One region of the Solibacillus sp. CAU 1738 genome, then DNA from elsewhere that is predicted to be linked to it. Evidence: predicted binding sites of a transcription regulator. Region 1 holds the regulator's gene; the other holds the start of a gene.
The links. The regulator LexA, encoded in region 1, represses DNA repair genes until DNA is damaged. The targets are predictions, from matches to a motif close to CGAACATATGTTCG.
Positions count from the first base shown of each region.

Region 2: the regulator LexA is predicted to act here: its motif matches at 1,663-1,676, upstream of AAFN87_RS15435 (Y-family DNA polymerase).

Region 1 covers NZ_JBDQQN010000002.1:510,129-514,337, forward strand. The annotation lists gene tkt (transketolase) at 1-296, opposite strand, end outside; gene AAFN87_RS07625 (DUF896 domain-containing protein) at 444-680, opposite strand; gene AAFN87_RS07630 (YneB family resolvase-like protein) at 746-1,402, opposite strand; gene yneA (cell division suppressor protein YneA) at 1,402-1,734, opposite strand; gene lexA (transcriptional repressor LexA) at 1,905-2,525, shown strand; gene AAFN87_RS07645 (gamma-glutamyl-gamma-aminobutyrate hydrolase family protein) at 2,724-3,416, opposite strand; gene AAFN87_RS07650 (prepilin peptidase) at 3,692-4,209, opposite strand, start outside.
Region 2 covers NZ_JBDQQN010000005.1:187,897-192,105, forward strand. The annotation lists gene AAFN87_RS15425 (YhjD family protein) at 1-37, opposite strand, end outside; gene AAFN87_RS15430 (YolD-like family protein) at 30-356, opposite strand; gene AAFN87_RS15435 (Y-family DNA polymerase) at 371-1,624, opposite strand; gene AAFN87_RS15440 (AAA family ATPase) at 1,740-2,522, opposite strand; gene abc-f (ribosomal protection-like ABC-F family protein) at 2,821-4,209, shown strand, end outside.

The DNA.
Region 1 (4,209 bases):
GTCTTTGAATCCCATTGACGGAAGTTTTTAATTTCTTCCATGTCTAAACCATAACCACCTAAGTGTAATAGGCTGTATAATAACATTGAACCATGACCTGCTGATAATACGAAACGGTCACGGTTAAACCATTTTGGATTTTGAGGGTTATGACGTAATTGCTTCGTCCATAAAGTATATGCCATTGGTGCTGCACCCATTGGTAGTCCTGGGTGACCTGAGTTTGCTTTCTCGATTGCATCAATTGATAAAGTTCGAATTGCGTTAATTGCTAACTGATCCACGTGTTGTGTCATTTTATGACATCCTTTCTCGTGCTAATTATTATTCTTTATTAGTTTAGTCAAGAATCATAAAGAAAACAATGCTTAGTGTAACATTTATTCCAATTATGTCATACTTATTGCTAAATGTGTCACAATAAATGATAACTCATGATTAAGTTAGTTTAAAAAATCTCTTTGTTTTTTAATGCTTTTCAATTTTTCAGGTGTTACATCATTACCGTTTGGATCAACAACCTTGACATGCTCAATTGTGTCACGCATTGTTGAACGGAATGTATCTAAATATTCTTTTCTTAATAATGTACGTTCCTTCGCTTCCTCTTCTGATAAAATACCTGCCTTTGCTTTCTTTGATAACTCGTTAATTCGTGCTATTTTTTCTTTTGACAACATAATTTTCTCACCCTTCTAAATAACCTATTTAAAAGGTATGAGAAAATGACTCTAAGCGCAAGTGTTTAGCCTTCAAGTCCGTCTTGATATTCAGCATATCGTCTGTGTACTGTTGCTTTACTAACTTGAAAACCAACACTTTGTAAAGTTGATGCAATTTCTGCGAATGTAAACCCTTTGTTACGAAGTTTTACTATTTCTTCTATTGGCACTTCAATGCGCTCTCGCCCTTCCATATTACCACGGTCTTTTAAATTTTCTTCAGGACGATATCCATTTTCAACTGCTCGACGCATGCCACGCCGGATTTTCGCATTATGAAGTTTTCGTTGGTATTCCTCTACAATAGCTAATATTTCTAATAACATTGTATCCATCTCATTTAATGCGATTGGTCCTGCTTCATTTAATGAAAATACGGTAATCGCTTGCTTTTGTAAAAGATGTAAAACTGCCACACGTGCGTTTCCCCGTCCTAAACGGGTTTCATCTTGTACAAATAGCGCAGAAATTTTATGTGTTTTCATATAATCAAGCATATCTAATAAACCTTCACGATCTACGTCGAAACCGCTTTGCTGATCTTGAAAGACCTCTACAATTGCGTAATTCATTTTCTTAGCATAAGTTGTCAATTCTTCTTTTTGACGTGCTAATGATGTTTGTTGAGTCGATTTTTCCGTACTAACTCTGGCATAAACGACCGCTTGTTCATTACTCATTAATTTTCACTCGCTACTTTAACAGAATTGCTTTCTTCTGTTGTTATTTTTGCAATATAATTGGAACTTTTCTCAACAGGAATCTTTAACTGCTGCCCAATGATAATTGTTTCATTAGCTAATCGATTTTCCTCTTTAACAAAGATAATCCAGTCTTGCATCGACATTTTACCACGATATTCATTTGCTAACGACCATAAAGTATCACCATGTTCGACAAAAACTTGTTCGTATTGTTCAATTTTTTCATCTGTAATCGCTACAACTGAAATAACAAATAATGAAAATAAGAAAAGTACTGTAATATAGCTGTTTTGTTTTACCCAATTCATAATAAAATCCCCTTTTATCGAATACTTGTTCGGAATGTATGTTCTTAATTTATACCGAACATTTGTTTTTGTCAACCACTTTTCAGAACCTATGTTTGCTTTTGTGTTCGCATCCTGCTATACTGAAAATAATTAAAAATGTTCTTATATTCCAAAAAGAGGTGAGTTAATTGACAAAAGTATCAAAACGCCAAGAAGCCATTTTGGCTTTTATTAAAGAAGAGGTTCGTTCAAAAGGTTATCCACCATCAGTACGTGAAATAGGTGAAGCAGTTGGTCTTGCGTCAAGTTCGACTGTACATGGGCATCTTGCTCGTTTAGAAAGCAAAGGACTAATTCGACGTGACGCAACAAAGCCTCGCGCAATCGAGGTTTTAGACCAAGATGATAATATAGTTCAAAAACAAGATGTTATTCATGTACCACTTATAGGAAAAGTTACGGCAGGTTTACCGATTTCTGCAATTGAAAATATTGAAGAATACTTCCCTCTGCCAAATACATATGGCACAAGCGAAGACCAATTATTTATGCTAGAAATTATGGGAGAATCCATGATTGAAGCTGGCATTTTAGATGGAGATTATGTCATTGTTAAACAAAAATCAACGGCGGACAATGGGGATATTGTCGTTGCAATGACTGAAGATGATGAAGCGACTGTTAAACGTTTCTTCAAAGAAAAAACGCATTTCCGTTTACAACCTGAAAATTCCTCAATGGATCCTATTCTAGTAAATCAAGTAACGATTTTAGGAAAAGTAGTTGGTTTATATCGTAAAGTACTATAATGTGATTTGCTTTCAATGGGAGTTTATTAGGCAATAGAAAAGAAAGTGAAATTTAATAGCATTTTGCCTTAAACACTCCAATTCGGGGTGTTTTTAGGTTCATGTATTTGCCAACTTTTTTTGTGCATCTTCCTATTGCAAACTCTCTTTAATAGAAAAAAAAGCATTTGAACTTTCTCTGTTCAAATGCTCCTTCTCCTATTTACAAGCCTTGATAAATGCTTCGAATAATTTAATAGAGTGTGTGTCTCCTGCTGGCGCAAGCGCTTCAGGATGCCATTGCACACCAATACAAAATGGATGCTCAGGATGTTCAATTGCTTCATTAATCCCATCTGAAGCTAAACCTGCTGATATTAACCCCTCACCTAATTGATCAATCGCTTGATGATGGAAGGAATTTGTTCTAATGGAGCTGCTTCCAAAAATACTTAATAATTTTTCTCCTGTAATGTTGACAGAATGTGTTACTTCATGTCGAATTGAAGATTGAATATGAGCAATCGGCTGCTCCCACTGTGAATCAATATCTTGAATTAATGTACCACCAAATGCAACATTTAACACTTGGTGACCACGACATATTGCTAAAATGGGCATATTCTTTTTAAACGCAGCATGGAAGAGATCCAAATCGCTCGTATCTCGGTGAGTATGAAATGCCCCCAGTTTTCTATGCGGCTCCTGTCCAAATAAAATGGGATCAACGTCGTGTCCACCAATTAAAATAAGTCCGTCTATACGATTTAAAATCGGTTCTATATCATTACCAGCTATATGAGGGATACAAAGCGGAATTCCCCCTGCAAGCTCAACTGAATTTATATAAGTATTATTAATTTCTAGTTTGTTATCCCCTGTATGCATTGTTAATCCAATAATCGGCTTCATAAAACGCCCTCCAATTTCATCTTTATTCTATAAATATACCATTATTCCCCTTATTAGATACAGATAATTCTGTTAATTATAACGATAAAAGAATTTACATTTTGAGTTTTGATACATATCGAAGAATGGCAAACTAAGTCTAGCTGAGAATACACACACTCAAACAGCAAGAATACGAATTGTCAGCTATTATATGCACTCAACTGCTATGTATTTACTAACAAATCTCCTAAAAGCAAAGAAAAAACGTATTGCTACGTTAATACAATACGTTTTTAAAATAGCTTCATATACCAATCTATCATTTTATCTCCATAAAAATAGACAATGATTGTGGCAATCGCGATCGAAGGTCCAAATGGTATAGGAGCCTTCCTACCTTGACCACGCAGCTTTAATACAATAACCCCGGTAATCATTCCAATTACTGATGCAATAAATAATGTTAGTAAGGTGTTGAATGTTCCAAGTACAAGGCCGATGACTAAAAATAATTTAATGTCACCACCACCCATACCACCTTTTGAAATAATCGCGATTAATAATAATATACCAAAACCAATAATTGCCCCTACGATACTATCCCACCACGGATCCAGCGGTACTATAATACGTCCTATAATTAATAAAATGCCGAAAAATAGTAGAATTTTATCGGGAATTAACATATATGCTATATCTGATACTGTAATTATTACTAATAATGAAATAAATATTAAAGCAACTGCAAGCTCTAATTGAAAACCGATTGTCCAAAAGGCATATGCAAATAACAGTCCTGTTATTAGCTCTG
Region 2 (4,209 bases), on a different contig from region 1:
ATTGATGTAGTATTTTCCGATTTTCAAGATCAATCACAGGCCTCAGCTTCTACACAATAAATATGTGAAAAGGAAATACGCTGCTCACCATTTAATACAAGGGAACGGTGATTAGTATCGAGCTTTGTAATAACTCCTTCATAACAGTGCCGATCACTTCCTTCATGCGTGAAAATTTGTACCGAACATTTTTGCCAAAAGGCATGTGAAATCATTCGTTCTATATGCTCTAACTCCCACTCAGATAAATCGGGTGCAGGAGAAAATTCATCATTATTCTTCCAATCACGTAGTAGCTTAACATGCTCGGGTAGCATAAGCGCATTCCATTTTATAGTGCCGCGATCTTTTAACATTTGTCATCACTTCCTTATCTTAAATGCCCACCAACTAATTGTTCCCTTGATCTTGCAGTACCGCTCGCTGTATAAGAGACCGCACGTAATAAAGATGTAGAGCCAAACTTATGTCGAATGGCGTCCATCGTATGTCCTAGCATATGGCGTTGTTCTTTTTTCGAATCGAATAAATCAAGTTGAACACTAGTCGTTGGCTCTAAATTGCTAATACGTACCGTCACTTGACGAGCCGGACGTTCAGCAAAGTGCATATCGAATAGTTGCAAACATGCTTTATACATTGTCATCGTTTCGTTTGTTGGTTCGTTAAGTGTCAGTGAGCGGAGAAAGCCTTTTGTATCAGCTTTTTCACTATAAGACAGACCTAGAGAAACTGTACGTCCTATAAAGCCTGCCTCACGTGTACGTCGCATCACATCTTCACACATCTCTAGTATAACGACCGCAATTTCAGTTCGTGTTTTATAATCACGCATTAACATTTGACCTTTGCCGAAACTAATCTGACCACTTACCATAGGTTCTCCAAGTGTCGATAAATCAATTCCCCAGGCGTGATAATATAGCTGATTGCCAAGAATACCAAAGCGTTTTTCAAGCGTTGCTAAATTTGTATGTGCCAAATCGTACATTGAGAAAATACCACTATCATTTAAATTTGCCTCTGTCCGTCGACCGATTCCCCATACGTCAGATAAGTTTTTAATTGGCCATAGTTTTTTCGGGATATCTTCATATGTCCACCTTGCAAAGCCTGTTTTCTTTGCTTCTAAATCAAGCGCTAGTTTAGCCATCAGCATATTAGGTCCCAATCCAACAGAGCTGGCAATATTAAATTGCTGCAAAATATAATATTGAATCTTCTTTGCTGCTTCTTCAGGACTCCCTAATAATTTTTCAGTTCCTGTTAAATCGATAAAACTTTCATCAACGCTGTACACATGAATGGCTTCAGGTGGCACATACTTTGCTATGAGTTGTGTAATAGCCATCGACATCTTTAAAAAGAAGCTCATTTTTGGCTCAAATAGGCGAATGTCTGGATGATTAGGAATTTCAAAACGACGATTACCTGTTTTAATACGAAAGCGTCTTTTCATTGCGGGGCTTGCTGCAAGTACAACACTGCCTGGTTGGTTAAAGTTAGCGATTATTGCAAGAGGTACTTGTTCGATATCTAACCCTTCAATCATAGCAATGCAACTTGCGTAAAAACTTTTCATATCAATACATATAATGTTGCGATTTGGCATGTTTTCGTACATAATAATGACCCCTCTTAAGAACGTTTGTTCCCATTATACAAACAAGTGTTCTTATTTTCAAGCGAAAACAAATAAAAAAAAGGCGTTCTCTCAAAAAAATGAGAAACACCTTTCATTAATCAAGTAAATAGCGTAAATACCGGGCTGGATCATTTAAAAAATCACGTGTTAATTGCACATGTTCTAACTCATTAAAAGCCGTTTCACTCAAGCGATCCTCCTTTATTTCAAGCAATGTAGCGCCTGGGAATGCCATTAATATAGGCGAATGTGTGGAAATAATGAATTGTGCACCTTGCTTCACCATGTCGCCCATCATAGCAATAAGTGTTAACTGCTTATTCGGTGATAAAGGCGCTTCAGGCTCATCCAATAAATATAAGCCATCAGGACGAAAGCGTGCTTCAAACAATTCTAAAAAGCTTTCCCCATGTGAACGGAATTCAAGTCCTTCCCCATATAAATTTTGCAAATCGTATAAAGTACGTGCATGTGGCATAATCGCATAGCTATGTGGGTCCTTCTTTGTAATTTCAGCAATATTAAACTGTGCTTCCAGCCGAGTTGCTGTCACTTGTTGAATAAATGTAATAAAATCCGATGCGCGAAAGAAAAATCCTTTGTTCGTTCGGGTCGTCCACGTAAATTTCATTGCCTCACTCAGTGCATAGCTGGCGGGGAAGTGGCGTTCATTCATTTGCTCACCACTAATTAAAATGCTTTCTTGTGCAGCTGCAATTGCTTCAAGTAATGTCGTTTTGCCACTACCATTTTCACCGACGAAAATCGTGACAGGAGATTTGAAATCAATCGTCTCGAGTGTTTGGAAAAGTGGTAAATTAAAAGGATACGTGTCACGCTGCCTTTGCTGCTTCATTTGTAATTGTTTTAAAATCATGGCGTTCACCTCTTAGTTTTCAGTATAACAAAACACAATAAGCGGTGTACAAAAATGTCAAATATGATATGATAAACCTATTATACAATGAAGGGACGATGGGTGGCCGATGATTAACTAACCTGGTTTTTTACACATTGATTATAAAATCAATCAAACAAAAAAACAGGATTAGTCTGCCCATTTTCCAAACGTGATAAAAACACCATGCTTATTAAACATGGCTTTTTTAGCGACGACTAATCCTTCCAATTTGGGGAGGATTTTTTTATTCTCCCGTCTTTAAAGGGTGAGCAAAATGAGAGAATTATTAAAAATGAATCAATTAACAATCGAGTTTGGTGAACAAACATTATTTGAAAACGTAAATCTTTCTGTAATAGAAGGGGAGGTAATTGGTGTCATCGGTAAAAATGGTGCCGGTAAATCCACCTTGTTGCATGCAATTAATGGAACACAGAAGTTAAGTAGTGGGGAGATAAAATGGCAGCGTCCTGTCAAAGCACTTTATATTGTACAAGAGGAGCAAGCATATGATGCCCATTTAGCGGTAAATGACGAACTACTCGCAAAATGGCGTGTGCCACAAGGAAATTACAATACATTAAGTGGTGGGGAAAAGTTAAAGCTGCGGTTAGCACGTGGCTTCACGCAAGCAAGTGAAGTACTCCTGTTAGATGAACCGACGAACCATTTAGATACGGAAAGCATTGCTTTGTTACTTGAACAAATACGGGCATACGATGGCACTATTATTGTAGCTTCACATGACCGAGCGTTTTTAGATCAAGTGGCTACAAAAATTTGGGCGATTGAAAATGGACAAATAACTGAGTACAAAGGGAACTATAGCCATTATAAAACAGTGCGTGCGGAAAAAAGAAAGGCACAGCAACATGCATACGAGCAGCAGCAAAAGAAAATTGAACGTATCGAAGGTCAAATAAAAGAATTAACAAGCTGGTCAAATAAAGCGCATGCGCAATCAACAAAAAAAGAAGGGGTTAAAGAATATTACCGTGTGAAGGCGAAGCGAATGGACGCACAAGTAAAGTCCAAAAGAAAAAGATTAGAACAAGAACTTGCGACTACAAAGGTAGAGCAAGTAGAGAAAGACTATACGGTTCAATTTGACATTGCACCAACACAAAAACGAGGAAAACGATTTTTAGAAGCGACTAATTTAACGAAACAAATCGGGAACAAAAGGCTGTTTGAAAAAAGTCATTTTACAATTCAACACGGTGAAAAAATAGCACTCATCGGCCCTAACGGTTGTGGGAAAACGACCTTCCTAAAAATGATCGTAGGTGAAATGGATTATGAAGGGAAGCTCTGGCTATCACCGACTGCAACAATTGGCTATTTGTCGCAGGATGTGTTTGATTTACCGTTAGAGCAAACACCGGCACAGTTGTTTTATCGTGAAAGCTTTGAAGCGCGGAGTAAAGTTCAGCATTTAATGAAGCAGCTCGGATTTACGTCATTCCATTGGCAAAAGGCGATTCAGACAATGAGTATGGGGGAGCGAGTGAAATGTAAATTAATGCACTTCATATTACAAGAAAGGGACGTATTACTACTTGATGAGCCGACCAATCATTTAGATATTGAATCGCGTGAACAGCTAGAAGCAACATTAGCGGAATACAAAGGAACACTTATTGTTGTGTCGCATGATGAGTAC